2 regions of the Thalassospira sp. MCCC 1A02491 genome follow, and region 1 is predicted to be linked to the other one. Evidence: predicted binding sites of a transcription regulator. Region 1 holds the regulator's gene; the other holds the start of a gene.

What was found. Region 1 encodes LexA, which represses DNA repair genes until DNA is damaged. Its sites were predicted from a motif close to ATGTTCTANTTTGGTTC; they were not measured.
Region 2: the regulator LexA is predicted to act here: its motif matches at 6,484-6,500, upstream of recA (recombinase RecA).

Annotation. Positions count from the first base shown of each region.
Region 1 covers NZ_LPVX01000029.1:72,789-81,591, forward strand. The annotation lists gene gltX (glutamate--tRNA ligase) at 1-249, opposite strand, end outside; gene AUQ42_RS10020 (ComEC/Rec2 family competence protein) at 427-2,541, shown strand; gene lexA (transcriptional repressor LexA) at 2,647-3,354, opposite strand; gene moaC (cyclic pyranopterin monophosphate synthase MoaC) at 3,513-3,992, opposite strand; gene trpC (indole-3-glycerol phosphate synthase TrpC) at 4,012-4,809, opposite strand; gene trpD (anthranilate phosphoribosyltransferase) at 4,806-5,840, opposite strand; gene AUQ42_RS10045 (aminodeoxychorismate/anthranilate synthase component II) at 5,874-6,446, opposite strand; gene AUQ42_RS10050 (divergent polysaccharide deacetylase family protein) at 6,717-7,943, shown strand; gene trpE (anthranilate synthase component I) at 8,021-8,803, opposite strand, start outside.
Region 2 covers NZ_LPVX01000005.1:45,241-54,043, reverse strand. The annotation lists gene alaS (alanine--tRNA ligase) at 1-924, opposite strand, end outside; gene AUQ42_RS03005 (GNAT family N-acetyltransferase) at 1,094-1,609, opposite strand; gene AUQ42_RS03000 (entericidin A/B family lipoprotein) at 1,602-1,745, opposite strand; gene AUQ42_RS15600 (DUF1328 domain-containing protein) at 1,950-2,126, opposite strand; gene AUQ42_RS02995 (entericidin A/B family lipoprotein) at 2,189-2,329, opposite strand; gene AUQ42_RS02990 (hypothetical protein) at 2,568-3,620, opposite strand; gene AUQ42_RS02985 (AraC family transcriptional regulator) at 3,751-4,815, shown strand; gene AUQ42_RS02980 (NIPSNAP family protein) at 4,828-5,133, opposite strand; gene recA (recombinase RecA) at 5,237-6,310, opposite strand; gene nikR (nickel-responsive transcriptional regulator NikR) at 6,589-7,068, opposite strand; gene AUQ42_RS02965 (DUF4198 domain-containing protein) at 7,166-7,960, shown strand; gene AUQ42_RS02960 (carboxypeptidase-like regulatory domain-containing protein) at 7,965-8,522, shown strand; gene AUQ42_RS02955 (DMT family transporter) at 8,559-8,803, opposite strand, start outside.

The DNA.
Region 1 (8,803 bases):
GGCATGGCGGTCGCGACGGGCGAACTGGAAAGTCGGTTCATCGTCTGCGGTCAGGCCAAGCCAGTTGAGCCCGTCAAAAATGGCTTCGACGGCCTCGGGCGTTGAACGTTCGCGATCGGTATCTTCAATACGCAGCAAGAATTTGCCGCCGGTGTGCTTGGCATAAAGCCAGTTATAAAGGGCGGTGCGTGCGCCGCCGATGTGTAAAAACCCGGTCGGAGACGGGGCAAAACGGGTAACAACCGTCATTCAATCTATCCGCTATCTGGATGTTGTCGCTTGTCGTATGGACTTTTGGCGTGCAGGCTATAGCACAAATGACACGCTGTTGCACCACAGCCGATGTTAGATAGAAACTAAGCTTAAGGCGGGCTATTGGACATTCGTCGTAATACTTTTACAAGAAGTATTAAAAAACAAAGGCTTGTGGGGTTTTTCTCGCAAGTCATATTTGTTGTTACAAGCCAAAGAAATAAATGGTTTCTGTCATCTGTTATCTTCTTTGGGTTGGGATGTGCCCTTTATTTCTTGCTTCCTGCGCGCATTTCCGTTGCAGAGATTTCAGTTGCCGTGATTCTTTCGTTCTGCGCGTTCTGGATGGTTCGCAGCAAAGCCTGGCTGGCATTTTTGATGCAACTGATGGCCAGTATTACAGCAGGTTGTCTGATCAGTGCCTTGCATACGGAACTGGGACCGGAAAATATCCCGACCAGAACCCTTTATTCGACCGAAATCACCGGAACTGTCATCGGTATTGAACCCCGCGGCAGTCGCATGCGCGTTACCCTTGATCCGACAAATATTCAGGGTCTTTCCAAAGATCAGATCGGCTGGAATATCCGGCTCAGTTTTCTCGGTGACAGTGCGCTTTCTATCGGTGATGAGGTGCGCGTAAAGGCACGGTTGTTTCCCCTGCGCCCGCCGTCGGTTCCCGGTGATCCCGATTTCGCGCGCAACCTTTATTTCAGCCAGATCGGCGCAACAGGGTTTGCATTCGGTCGTCAGTTCGAAGTGTTGAGCGAGAAGGATGCATATGAAAACAATGGCATAGGATCGATTGTTGAATATCTGCGTCAGAAAATATCCGACGTGATCAATCGATATGTAACCGCGCCCGAAGCCGGGATTGCCAAAGCATTGATCATCGGTGAACGCGGCGATGTCACTGCTGAAATTGCCGAGGATCTGAGAAAATCCGGGCTTGCCCATCTTTTGGCGATTTCCGGATTGCATATGGGGTTACTGTGCGGAACTGTTTTCTTTCTGGTGCGTCTGGGATTGGCTGCGATACCGGGGATCGCATTGCGCTATCCGGTCAAAAAATGGGCGGCACTTGCGGCCGCCGGGGCGGGGTTCATTTATCTCGGACTGTCGGGGGCAACAGTGCCGACGCAGCGGGCCTTTGTGATGCTGCTGGTTGTATGGATCGCCCTGTTGCTTGATCGCCGTGCCATATCGTTACGGCTCGTGGGGGTGGCCGCACTGGTTGTTCTGGTGTTAAGGCCCGATGCGGTACTTGGTGCCAGTTTTCAACTTTCCTTTGCGGCTGTAGGGGCACTTGTTGCCTTTTATGACGGGCCCGGGCGCCGTTGGCTTGACCGCCATGGCGGACGTCCGTGGCATGAACGTCTTGTGGTCTATATGGCGGGGCTTTTGATCACCAGTGTCATTGTGACGGTTGTGACGGCACCGATTATCGGATTTCATTTCGGGCGGATATCGGTGCTTGGCATTGTTGCCAATCTGGTTGCCATTCCGATAATGGCATTCTGGGTGATGCCGTTAATTGTACTGACGCTGGCATTCATGCCATTCGGGTTGGCGGGCGGTGTGCTTGCGCTGATGACGCCCGGATTGACTGTTCTGATCAAAACAGCATCCCTTGTCGCCGCCCAGGAATGGGGGTTGTGGTATGTGGCCGGTCTCGGTGATGTGGCAACCGCCTGTTTGTTGCTGGCAATTGCGTGGGCCGTGATCTGGCGCGATCAGATTGCCCTTGTGGTGTCCGGGCCGCTTTTGATCATTGCCATCATTGCGCAGGTGACCCACCAAACACCAGATGTTCTTGTATCGGGTGATCAGGAAAGCTGGGCCGTTTATGACAGGGAACTGGAAATCCTGCATGTGGCCGACGGACTTGGTGATTTCCAAAAATCCCTGTGGATGAGCCGTTTTGGCATCCGTCCGGAAGATGAAGCCACAAGAATAAGCCATTGTAAAAACGATCCCTGTCTTCTGGTCACTGGCGCTGGTGATAAGGAGACTAGGACCATTGTCGCAACCAGTCTGGCCAATCCGTTCTATGCCTGTCGCAATGCCGATCTTATGATTACGCTAAAAAACGATTTGCCAATCCGAACCTGTCGCCAGGCCGGGGCGCGGGTGATGATTGATGATGACGTCTTGTGGTGGCAGGGCGGTGTCGCCCTTGATACGGCTAAGCTTGATCAGGGAAGGTCGTCATTTGAAACCGTGCGGGCAATATCCGGTCACTGGCCATGGATCGTTATTGGCGGCAAAGCTGCTCCATCGCAACGGTAATCAGTGGCCGTGACTGGATCTGGTCGGGCGAACTGATCCCGAATACATAAAATCGCCCGAGTGAAGATCACAACGGGCGATTTTGTGTGTGCAGTTGTCGGTGGCTTAATACTGGCGCAGCAACCCGACCAGGCGGCCCTGAATGCGGACGCGATCCGGTGACAGGGCGCGCGTCTCATACCGGGCATTCGCCGGTTCCAGAAGAACCTCACCGCGCCCGCGTTTAAGGCGCTTAAGGGTCGCTTCGCTGTCATCGACAAGGGCAACGACAATCGTGCCATCATGGGCCTGCTCGCACCGCTGGATCAGAACGGTATCACCATCAAGGATGCCGGCCTCGACCATGGAATCACCCGATACTTCAAGTGCATAATGATCGCCTGATCCCAAAAGGGCAGCGGGCACCTGAACCATGGTGCTTTGATCACGCAATGCCTCAATCGGGGTACCCGCAGCAATTCGCCCGTAAAGCGGAAGCGAAATGGCTTCACCGGTTTCGGAAAAGGCCGTAGGCACGGTTGCCGGACGATGGGGGGCTTTGCGCGCACTGGCAATGGATGTGACGTTGTTCGGGGTTTCGGGGGTGTCATCGTCGCTGTTTTCCGGAAGCCGGATGACTTCCAGCGCACGGGCGCGATGCGCAAGACGGCGGATAAAACCGCGTTCCTCAAGCCCGGTAATCAGACGATGGATCCCCGATTTGGATTTAAGGTTCAGGGCCTCTTTCATTTCATCGAAAGAGGGCGAGATACCGTGATCGCGAAGGTAATTGTCAATATAGACCAGCAACTCATATTGCTTGCGCGTCAGCATGATATTTCCCGAACCTGTAGCAAGAACAAAAAGGATACATAAATGTTCTACTTTAGTTCTTTTGTCGGGTCAAGCGCGTCGGGCCAAAAACAACGGATTGGCCGTAATTCAGGCAATAGTTGCGGCTTTTGAATTGTGCTCGCCCGCCAGCAAACACCCTAATCGGCGATGAAAGTCCCCGATTTCCCGCCTTCCTTGCGAGTGACGCGGATATCGGTAATCTGCATGGCCTTGTCGACAGCCTTGCACATGTCAAACACGGTCAAGGCGGCGACAGAGGCCGCTGTCAACGCCTCCATCTCGACACCGGTTTTGCCGGTGGTCTTGCAGGTCGCAGTGATATCGACCCCGTCAACATCATCGGCCAGTTCAAGATCAACCGTCACCGATGTCAGGGGCAGGGGATGGCAAAGCGGGATCAGATCGGGGGTCTTTTTTGCTCCCATGATCCCGGCAAGCTGGGCGATACCAAGAACATCACCCTTTTTGTGGCCACGATCGGCAATCAGCTTTGCCGTTTGCGCAGACATCAATACCCGCGCCTTGGCAATGGCAATGCGGGTGGTATCGGCCTTGTCCGAAATGTCCACCATCACGGCGTTGCCACCGGCATCAATATGGGAAAGCTTGTCTGTCATGTGCTTTGCCAGTCTCAGGTCAGGCCGCAAGGCCAAGAAGGTTGCGGGTTGCCGCAGTCACGTCATCCTGACGCATCAGGCTTTCCCCAATCAGGAAGCACTGCGCACCAACCTTGGCCATGCGTGCAAGGTCTTCGGGCGTGAACAATCCGCTTTCGGCGACCAGAAGACGGTCGCTATCGACCATGCCAGCCAGTTCCTCGGTCGTGGTCAGCGAAATTTCCATGGTCTTGAGGTTACGGTTATTGACCCCGACCAGACGCGATTTCAGTTTCAGGGCACGTTCAAGTTCCGGCGCGTTGTGAACTTCGATCAGAACATCCATGCCAAGACTGTGTGCGGCATCTTCAAGTTCGGCAGCCAGTTCGTCTTCAAGAGCTGCCATAATCAAAAGAATGCAATCGGCCCCCAAGGCGCGTGCTTCGGTGATCTGATAGGGATCAACCATGAAATCCTTGCGCAATGCCGGAAGATCAACAGCCGCACGCGCCGCCACAAGATAGCTGTCATCACCCTGGAAATAGGGCACATCGGTCAGAACCGAAAGGCAGCTTGCCCCGCCAGCCTGATAGGCCTTTGCCAGTTCCGGCGGATTGAAATCGGCGCGGATTAGTCCCTTGGATGGGGATGCTTTCTTGATTTCGGCAATCAGGCCATAACGGCCATCGGCAACACTGGTTTCAAGGGCCTTGATAAAGCCGCGTGGTGCCGATTGAGCTTTGGCTTCGGCTTCAAGTGTGCCAAGGCTTTTGCGGGACTTGCAGGCGGCAACGTGTTCGCGTTTGTCGTCGCAGATTTTCTTAAGAACGTCGCTCACGCTGCGTTTCCTTCGTTGGTAATGGTGACAAGACCCTGAAGCGTTTCTGCGGCCTTGCCGCTATCAATTGCTTCGGATGCCTTTTTGATGCCATCGGCAAGATCGCTGGCAACGCCGGTCACCACAAGTGCCGCCCCGGCATTCATCAGAACGATATCGCGATAGGCATCTTTTTTCGCTGCCAGAAGGTCAAGAATGGCCTTGGCATTCACATCCGCATCGCCGCCCTTAAGGTCATCAAGCGTTGCTGTCTCAAACCCGAAATCGCCCGGGGAAATTTCAAAGGTCCTAACATTGCCGTCTTTGACTTCGGCGACAAAGGTCGGGCCCGTGGTCGAGATTTCATCAAGACCGCTGTGGCCATGAACCACCCATGCATGAACCGATCCAAGGCGATTGAGCACATGGGCAACCGGTTCGACCCATTCCTTGGCAAAGACGCCAAGAACCTGGCGTTTGGTCTTTGCAGGGTTGGCAAGCGGACCCAGCAGGTTAAAGATCGTGCGTGTGCCCATTTCAACGCGGGTCGGCATCACGTGACGCATCGCCGAATGGTGACGGGTCGCCATCATGAAGCACAGCCCAATCTCACGGAGGGCCTTTTCCAGCAATTTCATATCGGCATCAAGATTGACACCAAGCGCCATCAACACATCAGCCGAACCCGATTTCGACGATGCCGCGCGGTTGCCGTGTTTGGCAACAGTCGCACCTGCGGCGGCGGCAACAATCGCCGCACCGGTTGAAATATTGAAGGTGCCGCTGCCATCACCACCTGTGCCACAGGTATCAACCGCATTTTCCGGGGCAATGATGCCGGTGGCCTTTTCACGCATGACACGTGCTGCCCCGGTAATTTCGTCAACGGTTTCGCCCCGAATGCGCAACCCCATCAGGAAAGCCCCCATTTGCGACGGGGTTGCCTGACCCGACATCAGCACGTTAAAGGCCTGTTCGGCCATGCTTTCGGTCAGCTTTTCACCATCTGCGACTTTGGCCAGAATTGGCTTCAGATCATTATCAGTCGACATTCGGGTTTCCTCGGTTTGCGGTCCGGTGCGGTTTCAGGCGCCGGTAAAGTCGATAAAATTCTTTAACAATGCGTGGCCATGTTCCGATGCGATGCTTTCGGGATGGAACTGAACGCCATGTATCTGATGGGTTTTGTGCCGAACGCCCATGATCAGACCATCCGCGCTTTCGGCCGTGATTTCAAGACTGTCAGGCAAAGTTTCGCGTTCAATCACCAAAGAATGATAACGCGTTGCTTCAAACGGGCTTGGAAGACCGGCAAAGACGCTGGCGCCTGAATGGTTCATGGCATCGGTTTTGCCATGCATGCATTCGGGGGCGCGAACAACCTTGCCGCCAAAAGCCTGACCAATCGATTGATGGCCAAGGCACACGCCCAGAAGTTTGACCTGGCCGGCTGCTTCCCTGATCAGATCAAGACAGATACCTGCGCGTTCCGGATCACAGGGGCCAGGTGAAATCACAATGCCTTCGGGCTTGAGAGCAAGCGCATCTTTAACGGAAATCTCATCATTGCGGCGCACTTCGACCTCGGGGCCGAGTTCGCGCAGATAATGCCACAAATTGAATGTGAAGCTGTCGTAATTATCGATGAGGAGATACATCGGAAAAGGCGCCTGTACACATGAAGGTCGGCAGAGAATAAACGCCCTTGCCGCTACGTCAAGCGGAAGCAGGGTAAGGGTTTTTTCCTACAGCCGGTTGTTGTCGCCCGCGCATAAAGGATCTCTTAACCCGGTGCTAACCAGCACCGATTTAAAACATCCCGACAATATCCGACATGATCGGTCTATAATCACCATATGGGAAGGAGCTGCGAGGTCATCTTCGCAGAGCCTACGAGCGACCCAGAAAACGATACTGGAGACCACCGCGTGGCACGCCGGGCAACGACCGCCAAACGAAAAAAGGCGGCACCCAAAAAATCCAACCGCAAAAAAGCTGCACCGAAAAAGAAATCGGGTGGCATTGGCCGCCTGATGCTGGGGGGTGCCTTTGTTGCGGGAACGCTGTCGGCCATTATTGCCGTTGGCAGCATGCTTGAACTTGACCGCGCGTCCGACGAGTTCGGCCGTGCATCCGATCAGCGTGCACCCGACTATACACTTGCGGCACCCGAAACAAAGCCGATGCTGCGCAAGGATTATCAGCTTCCCGACACACCGCCCACGGGCATTCAGGGACGCACAGGCTATCTGATTGATGAAAACGGGCGCCAGACGGCAAATCAGACCAAAAATCAGGGGCAGGGTGGGCAAAACCTGTCCGATTTCGTCGAAAACCCGAAACCAGACTCCAAAACATCGGTCTTGCCTGGTGAAAGCGGTACGGATAGCCCGGCGCTGACAACTGCTACGCCGACAGACAATTCTGTGCCCTGGCGCAAATTTGCAGCCCTTGCCCCCGATGCCGGGCAGAAACCGGTCATTGCAATCGTGATTGATGATGCCGGTCTGGACCAGCCGCGCACCGCGCGCACGGTCAAACTGCCCGGACCGATCACGATTTCCTATTTGCCCTATGCTCGCGATTTGCAGCCGCAAGTCAATGCCGCACGCACTGCCGGGCACGAGGTCATGCTTCACATGCCGATGGAGCCGTCATCTGCTGCGGTGGATCCGGGGCCGCACGCGCTGCTTGCGACCTATGATCGTCAAAAAATCCTCAGTGAAATGAACTGGATGCTTGACCGGTTTGACGGTTATGTCGGTGTGAACAACCATATGGGCAGCAAATTCACATCCGATCCGGAACGGATGCGGATCGTGATGGAAGTCATGAAGTCGCGCGGATTGATGTTCCTTGATTCGCGTACAAGCGCCACATCGGTCGGCTATTCGACCGCCAACAAATTCGGCGTTCCCGCCATCACACGCGACGTTTTCATCGATGATGCGGATGATGCGGAAAAAATCGCAGAAATGCTGGCGCGTACCGAACGTGTAGCAGCCAAACAGGGATATGCGATTGCCATTGGACATCCCCGTGACCTGACGATCAGTGCCCTTCAAAAATGGATACCCGAAATCGAAGCACGCGGCTTTGTGCTTGTTCCGGTCACGGATATCTTGCGCCGGTCATCACAAAGCGTAACCGGTTAGTTTGATATTCTGAAAAATGCAGACATTAAAAGGGCCGCAAATGATTGCGGCCCTTTGGTATTTGATCAGCTTGGATATTACGCAAATCGGTATGCTTCGCGGGCCGCGGCCATCAGGGCACCGGCCTTGTTGCGGCATTCCTTGTGTTCGAGTTCCGGTTTGCTGTCGACGACAATCCCCGCACCGGCCTGAATATGGATTTTCTCGTCCTTGATGACGGCGGTGCGCAGCGCGATACAGGTGTCCATTGACCCGTCAGCCGAGATATAGCCGATACACCCGGCATAAATGCCGCGCCGTACCGATTCCAGTTCATCAATGATTTCCATGGCCCGAACTTTGGGGGCACCCGATACGGTTCCGGCCGGGAAGCCGGCCTTGAGCGCATCCATGGCGTCATATTTCGTTTCGTCAATCTGACCGACGACATTGGAAACGATATGCATGACGTGGGAATAATATTCGATCTGTTCGCGATCTGTGACGCGCACGGTGCCCGGTTTTGACACGCGCCCGACATCATTGCGACCAAGATCAAGCAACATCAGATGCTCGGATCGCTCTTTCGGATCATCCAGAAGGTCCTGGGCCATGACCTTGTCGTCTTCTGGCGTTTTGCCGCGCCGGCGTGTTCCGGCAATCGGGCGAATGGTGACTTCGCCGTCGCGCAGCCGCACCAGAATTTCCGGGCTGGCGCCGACCACCTGGAAACCACCAATATCAAGATAGAACATGAAAGGTGACGGGTTGATTCGGCGCAGCGCACGATAAAACGCAAAAGGCGGCAACTGATAGGGCAGCGTATAGCGTTGCGACAGCACCACCTGGAAAATGTCGCCAGCCCGGATATATTCCTTGGC
Region 2 (8,803 bases), on a different contig from region 1:
ACGGCGCATGATACGACGCAGAACGTTACCGCGACCGGCATTGGACGGCAGAACACCATCGGCAATCAGGAAGCTGGTCGAACGCAGATGGTCGGCAACCACACGGTGCGACACATTATGCGGACCATCCGGATCGGTATTGGTGGCATCGGCCGATGCTTCGATCAGGGCGCGCATCAGATCGATGTCATAGTTGTCGTGCTTGCCCTGAAGGACAGCGGCAATACGTTCAAGGCCCATGCCGGTATCAATCGACGGCTTGGGCAGATCAATGCGATCGCCATTTGCCATCTGTTCATACTGCATGAAGACGAGGTTCCAGATTTCAATGAAACGGTCGCCGTCTTCGTCGGCACTGCCCGGAGGCCCACCCCAGATGTGATCGCCATGGTCAAAGAAGATTTCCGAGCACGGACCACACGGGCCGGTATCGCCCATCGACCAGAAGTTATCGGAGGTCGGAATACGGATGATGCGGTCATCAGACAGACCGCCAATCTTTTTCCAAAGACCATGGGCTTCGTCATCGGTGTGATAAACCGTGACCAGAAGCTTGTCTTTGGGAAGACCATATTCCTTGGTGATCAGGTTCCAGGCGAATTCAATCGCGTTTTCCTTGAAATAATCGCCAAACGAGAAGTTGCCGAGCATTTCAAAAAAGGTGTGATGGCGGGCGGTATGACCGACATTTTCAAGATCGTTATGTTTGCCTCCGGCACGCACGCATTTCTGCGAGGTGGTCGCGCGTGAATAATCGCGATGCTCTTGGCCGGTGAAAACGTTCTTGAACTGGACCATCCCGGCATTGGTAAACATCAGGGTGGGGTCATTGCGCGGCACCAGCGGGCTGGAGGAAACGACTTCGTGGCCGTTCTTGCGGAAGAACTCCAGAAACGTGGTGCGGATATCGTTAACGGTCTGCATATCTCTCCAACCCGGAAAACGCGGAACAAATTCATCCGCCATGTTGGCGGACGGACTGCCCTATTTAGCGGCTCGGCCCTGCCCTGTCCAGTCAGGCGAAGGGCTTGGGCGGCAAATGTATCAAGTTTTATGAATTGCGTGATTGCAACAAGGCAAAAATCGCCACGCGCTAGGCCCGGTCAATCATCAGGCGAAACCGGTTGCGGTTCATTGACGCGACAAAACCGATCTGCACAAACCCCAATCGGGACAATAGCTTGGCCGATGGATGATTGTCGGGATGGGCAAAGGCACCCAGCATACAGCAGGATGTTCGGGCCCGCGCAAAGGCGATGGCGGTTTCGGCAAGTTCACGGCCAAATCCGCGACCATGATGGTCGGGATGAAGGAAATAACCGATTTCCGGTCCCCAGTCGGGATCGAACGGGTCGATATAAAGTCCGCCCCAACCGATGATTCTGTCGGTTTCCCTGTGCCGCACGACCCAGGGGGCAAAGCCGTCCTGATTGCGACGTGCTTCAAAGGCCAGCAATCTGGTCTGGCAATCTTCAAGCGATTGATCGCAATGGGTAAAGCGCATTGCCGCAGCATCCCCCAGAAACACAAAAAGGTCGCCAATATCGGCGACCTTTACCGGGGCATAATATAACCGTTCGCTGGCAAGGGCGCTTGAACGGTTACTCATTCACGCTTTCCTGGATCTGCTGGCCCAGCTTTTCCATATCGCGGCCAAATCCTTCGGCGGTTTCGCAGGCCGACAACGCCATGCCAAAGCCAAGAACCATCGCAACTGCCAACAGACGTTTTGTGATCGTTACCATGTTTGTTGAATGCTCCAACGCTGTGCGGTTCGGATACCGCCTTTGAGTATATACGCCATTTTGGCGCGACCGGTTTTTGGTTGCAACCAATATCGCCATTACCCGGCCCCATCCAGACACAGCAAAAGGACGCCAATATGGCGCCCTTTTGTGTGCTCGTCGGTTCGGTTTTTTATCCCAACCCTTTTTGTCTTTCGTTGCCGGTTACATTGGCGGGCGGCGGCCACGCAATGCATTCACCAGAAGTGAAACGGCAAACAGCACGATGAAGACAAAGAACAGAATCTTCGCAATGCCAACGAAAGTCCCGGCCAAGCCGCCAAAACCCAATACGGCGGCAATCAGGGCAAGGATCAGACAGAATACGGCCCAACCAATCATGGGAATTCTCCTGCAGTTATTGGGTGCTTTGAGGGTAAAGCGACCTGTTTAATCAGCCCGGATCACGAAGCACTGTCCTGGATGGCTTCACCGGCATCTTCGACATCTTCGCCGAAACCTTCGGCGGTTTCGCAGGCCGCAAGGCCAAGACCAAGACCACCAATCATCAGAACGGCGAGAATTTTTTTCATCAGGTCTGACATGTTTGTTCTCCTGTTTGCTCGTGATGTGTTGCTCACAGGATATCAAACGGGGACAACTCAAAATTGTTCCGCCCCCATATCACTAAAGGCTGTTTTTCACCCCATTCGACACTATTTAATGATATATTTTTCATATAGTTATGCGAAATCGTGATCATTTTGGGGCACCGGAAAGAAACCCGTCAACCGGGCCGCTTTCCGGGGGATGATCCGTGATATCCGCCATCATATGCGCCAATCAGGATGGCGACGCGCCAAGGTCGAGAAACCGGCTGATTTCATCAATGATCTGTTGGTGGATATGGCCGCGATCGGTTCCCGCCGGGTCCGAACAGACCTGATCATCATCCATCCGCGCCAGAAGTTCGGCCGCACCGGGCACACATTCCGCCAGAAACGTCAAATGGTCAGCCGGGGCAAAAACCGCATAGGCCGGATGATCAAGCTTGCCCAACAGGTTGCTTCCGGTCGCCTCAAGATCAGCAGCCGGCCAGCCATGTTCTTTGCCAAGCCGGATGAACAGCACATCCTGATCGGTGTTTTTCAGGCTGTTGTCATCAACCGCATAGGTCATGCCAGGTTCGATCGCGACAAATCGCGAAATCCGGGGATCCTTGGCATCGATGGCAATGTCATCAGACAGTTGATCGAAATCGACCCCGCCACGTTTCAAAAAGGCGCAATCCTGCATCGCATCGCCATGCGTCTTGCAAAAATCACGATACAGGTCGCCATCAAATCGCACCCCCGCCAGATTAAGAACCGTTGTCCCACCCAACGAAAACCCGACCGTCGAAATCCGGTCCCGGTCGATATAGGGGGCAAAGTCCGGATCGGCGAGAACCTGATCAAGCAGGGCGGTGATATCGGCCGCACGCGGCGCCAGATGAATGGTGCGCCGGGGCGATGAATCCCCCGATGTCGTGCCGGGATGATTAACCGCCAGCACCATTGCCCCGCGAAGTGCCAGTTGCGATGACAGCCAGCCCAGCGCATCCATATTGCCGCCCGATCCGTGCGAGATCAGGATCAGCGGGTGTTTTCCCGGTGCAATCGCTGCCCCGATATAGGCATCCGTGCTTTGCCAGATTGCGCTTTTGGTGACCGGCGCACGATAGATATAAGTCCCCGCCGGATACCAGATGGACGCAGAAAGCGGCATGGATCTGTGTGATGCGGTGACATCGAACCGGTCATAGCCCGCCAGTTCCTGTGCCGCGGACGGGGTCGCCATGCAAGGAACGCTGGCAAGACCAAGTGAAAGAAGGGCCGCAGAAGTTACATGTTTCATGATTTCAATCCGTGTTTTAATCTTCACCGGGTTGAAATTGCTCCTGATTTCGGGGGCTGGCGTCCTTGAACCGGTTATAGGACGTGCAAAACCGGTTTTCGGACGTTTTATGATCGGATCGCCACAAGACATGATCGCACTTCCCGTACCCATGATCGTCGCCCTGTTGCTGGGTTATCTGTTTTTGCGGGCAATCCTGTTTGAAAAGACCAGCCGGTTGCTTGCCGCCTTGCTGCTGGCCTGCGCCTGTCAGAGTGTGACCGTGTCGCTGGTTCATTATTACGGGTTTGATGCCATCCGGTTGTTGCAGCCGGTCATGGCATCAATGATCCCGGCGCTGGCCTGGATGGCCTTTTTGCAAAGCAGTGTGCGGTCGCGCCTTGTCGCCACCGATCTTTGCCATTTTCTGGCCCCGGTGGTGATGGTGATCGTGATCCTTGCCATGCCGGTTCTGATTGATGCCCTGCTTGGCGGGCTTTTTGTCGGCTATGCGTCTGCCATCCTGATTGCCCTGCATCGTCAGGGCAATGATCTGGCCCATTCGCGTCTGGCATCGGGGCATGTACCGGCATTGATCTGGCGGGTGATTGCCATTGCACTGATTGTTTCGGCCTTTAGTGATCTTTTGATCGCGGCAGCCCTGCAATTCGGGGCAGAAGGCGCAACCGGTGTGATTTTAAGCATCTTTTCGTCGCTGGCAGTGCTGACCATCGGGTTTCTGGCGCTTTCGCCCGATCTTGCCATCGGATCGGGCGATGATGACAACGGGGGTGATGATATCGAACCGTCAAGCGCGCCTGACAAAACCGCGCCCGATACGCCCGATATCCCGGTCGATGAAATCATGGCGGCACTTGATCAGCTTATAAACGGTCAGAAACTGTTTCTTGATCCCGATCTGACGCTGGCGCGGATTGCGCGGCGGCTGGGCTATCCGTTGAAACAGGTATCCACAGCGATCAATCAAAGTACCGGGGAAAATGTGTCGCGCTATATCAACAGGTTCCGGATTGATCATGCCTGCGGGGAACTTGCGCGAGGGCAGAATGTCACAACCACCATGCTTTCAAGCGGCTTTAACACCAAATCGAATTTCAATCGCGAATTCCTGCGCATTACCGGCCAAACACCCAGCCAGTGGCAACAGCAGCAAATCCCGGCAGCGGCAACGACCGCAACGCGGCGCGGATCATAGCCCCGCCCGCCCCTAGTCCAGGACCGGGCGCATGAAGCTGCGTTCATAGGAAATGATGCTGCGATTGCGGATTTCCATATTCAGAACATCCTGACATTCGCGGTCACCAGCCATGCGATTGCGGTATTCTTCATACTCGGCAAGGCTTGGAAAACTGAACAGCGCATAGGCCACATTACTCGCCCCTTCATGGGGCAGGAAATAGCCGTGATGGGTCCCGCCCATACGATTGACAATCGGAATCCAGCGTTTGGCATATGCCTCGAACTCGGGAATTTTGTGACTGTCGATAATATATTTCAAATAGCAGGTAATCATGGCTGCACCTTTGAACGGGGTGAAGGATTTGATGGCCCAAACAAAAAAGACGGGCCGAAATCACGGCCCGTCTTTTTAAAATCATCGTGCAAAAACAGCGCGATCAATCATCATTGACCGGGTCATCTTCGCTCATATTCGTCATGCTTTCGGCGATCAGGCCGGCACTTTCGCGAATGCTGTTTTCGATTTCCTGGGTCATTTCCGGATTCTCGCGCAAGAAGTTCTTGGCGTTTTCACGGCCCTGACCGATCCGGGTCGAGTTATAGGAGAACCAGGAACCGGACTTTTCAACGATGCCTGCCTTGACACCAAGATCAAGGATTTCACCCATCTTGGAAACGCCTTCGCCATACATGATGTCAAATTCGACCTGTTTGAACGGCGGGGCCATCTTGTTTTTGACGACCTTGACGCGCGTCTGGTTGCCAACGACTTCGTCACGGTCCTTGATCTGGCCGATACGACGGATATCAAGACGAACAGACGCATAGAATTTAAGCGCGTTACCACCGGTGGTGGTTTCCGGGCTGCCGAACATCACGCCGATTTTCATACGAATCTGGTTGATGAAGATCACCATGCAGTTCGACCGCGACACCGAGCTGGTCAGTTTACGCAAGGCCTGGCTCATCAGGCGGGCCTGAAGACCGACATGGGTATCGCCCATTTCACCTTCGAGTTCGGCCCGCGGTACGAGGGCCGCGACCGAGTCAACGACCAGAACATCAATCGCACCGGAACGCACCAGCGTATCGGCGATTTCAAGTGCCTGTTCACCGGCATCGGGCTGTGAAATCAGAAGTTCATCGGTATTCACGCCAAGCTTGCGGGCATAGCCCGGGTCAAGCGCATGTTCGGCATCGACAAATGCACAGGTCCCGCCAAGTTTCTGTGCCTCGGCAATGGTGTGCAGGGCCAGGGTCGTTTTACCGGAACTTTCCGGGCCATAGATTTCGATGATACGGCCACGCGGAAGACCACCAATACCAAGTCCGATATCAAGACCGAGTGATCCGGTTGAAATGGCTGAAATGTCAACGGCGCTTTCCCGCTGACCCAGCTTCATAATCGAACCTTTGCCAAATGCCCGTTCGATCTGCCCAAGGGCGGCTTCGAGTGCCTTCTGCTTATCCATAGTATCCTTATCCACCAAATGCAGCGCGGTCTGAATCATTGCTCGAACTCTCTTATTCCACAGGGCCGGGTAGGATGCAACGCAGGCGGTTCCCCGGACCTAAATGCGGAACGCCACCGCTTGAAGAACCTGCTGCCCAGACAGACTAGTTTCCCTGTTCACGTCAGCAGCCGAATTGAGAACATAATGCGAACACTGTCATAAAATTTTGGATGTTGCAAGTTTGTTCTCATTCCCGGGAACAAAAATCGCGTTTTCAAACGACAACAGCCCGGCCCTGTCCGGACCGGGCTGCTCCATACCGAAAGGCAATTTTATCAGGTGGTAATTTTGAGATGTTCGTGGGTATGGGCCGCGCCGTGGTCTTCATCCCCGTGATGATGGGATTCAATGTGCAGTTCTCCCGGAACGGAATAAAGCTGCCCGTGGCGCACACCGGGCTGTGCCAGGACCTTGTCGGCAAAGGCGCGAATTTCGGCAAGCTTGCCACGCAGGGTCACGCTTTCAAGACAGGTGTCATGATCGATGTGGAAATGCACGGTCGACACCGTCAGATTGTGATGTTCATGCTGGGTGCTCATCAAACGCGAGGCCAGCATGCGTTCCTCATGGTCATAGACATAATTCAGAACGGCAATTCCCACCCCGTTGGGGTCTTCGTCAAGCTTGGCATTCTGAAGCTTTTCACGGATCAGATCACGGAATCCTTCGGACCGGTTGGTATAGCCCCGCCCTTCAAGGAAGGTGTCGAACGCTTCCATCAGATCATCTTCGATTGATACCGTCACGCGGGTCATATCAATTCCCTTTCAGAATCATCAGCTTGACTCGTATGAACAATTTTGAAAAGTTCATACCGCCATTTCATAGACCTAATTTCCCAAAGGATAGCAGATGTTTCAATCAAAGTTCGCACGTGCCCTGATAATTGGCGTAACCGGGTGCCTGATCAGCAGTGCGACAACCGCCCATGAATTCATCGCCAGCACCGCACAAAGCACCCTTGCGCCGGGCCAACCGGCAACGATATTCCTTGATTCGACCCATCAGTTCGGCGCACCTGAAGAAGCCGAAGCCATCGAAAATGTGCGCGCCCGCCTGATCACCGGTGCCGGGCAGACCGAACTTGATGTCACACCAAATCCGAACGCCCCGAACCTTGTTGCATCTGTTGACGATCATGCGCAAACCGGCTGGATTGGCGCCCACCGTTTGCCGGTTGTCTGGTCACAGACGCCCGATGGCTGGCAGGAAGGCGGGCTTGAACAGCATCCCGATGCCCTGACCGCTTCGCGTTACGAGAAATTCGCAAAACATCTGATCGGCCCGCAGGCAACTGATGACAATGCCGTGGTCACAACTCCGCTTGGTGATCGGCTTGAAATCGTTCCGCTTGGCGATCCGCGCCGGACCAAAATCGGCACGGACGCCGAATTCCGCATCCTGCTTGACGGGCAGCCTTTAACCACCACCGTTCTTGCGACCTATGCCGGGTTTACCCAAACCCCGTCTTCCTGGGCCTATTATACCGAAACCCTTGCCGATGACCGCGGCAGTGCCATTGCCAAGGTCCGCATTTCGGCACCCGGCCTGTGGGTCGTGCGGGTTGCAACCGATATCCCCGATACCGCAGACGGGGTACGGGTTCATAACCTTCGTGCGACGCTAAGCTTCCATGTGGACGGCTAGGAAAATGCATCTAGCGGGTATCAGCCGGGTGCCGGTTATCATGGTTCTTGTGGCGTTGTCGGTTCTGATCCTATCGGAACCGACAGATGCCCGCGCCCACGGGGCTGGCTGGCAGGCTGTTGGCAATGAGAATACGGTTCGATACCGGTTTGGCTATACCGACGGCAGTCCCATGGGATTTGCCGAAGTCATCGTCACCGCCCCTGATGGCAAGATCTGGCAAAAGGCGCGTACCGATCGCAGCGGCCATTTTGCCTTTGCCCCGGATCAGCCGGGCCGTGACATCACACAACCGCAAAACTGGAACATCCGGGTGGGTGATGGCATGGGGCATGTGGTGCAACTGACCCATCAGAGCAAACCCGACATAACGTCCGACCCACCAGACCCGACTGCCCCGACTACCCCCACCGCGCCAGTTGCCAACACAACAATGCGTGGCACGGCGGCAATATTTGATTTGCCGGTCTGGGCGGGGATGTTGTTCGGGTTAAGCTTGCTGGCGAACCTTTATGGCGGGTTGCTGTTGTGGGGACGCATGCGAAAGGCACATCAGTCCTAGTTGCCTAAATGCCTAAATGCCCTGATCTCTTGATCTCTAATGCAGGAACAGCAACGCCACCCCGGCAAAGGCAAGGCAGGTCCCGATAACGGCCTGCCAGCCCACCGACCGGCGCAGGATCGCGCCTTCATAGACAATCAGCAAAACCGGCGGCAAGGCCATCAGGGTCGATGCAATCCCGACATTGGCATTCTGAACCGCCAGCATGGAAAGCCAAACCCCGACCGCAGGCCCGATCAAAGCCCCCAGCAACAGCCACTTGCCGACATCCGGGGCAAGGC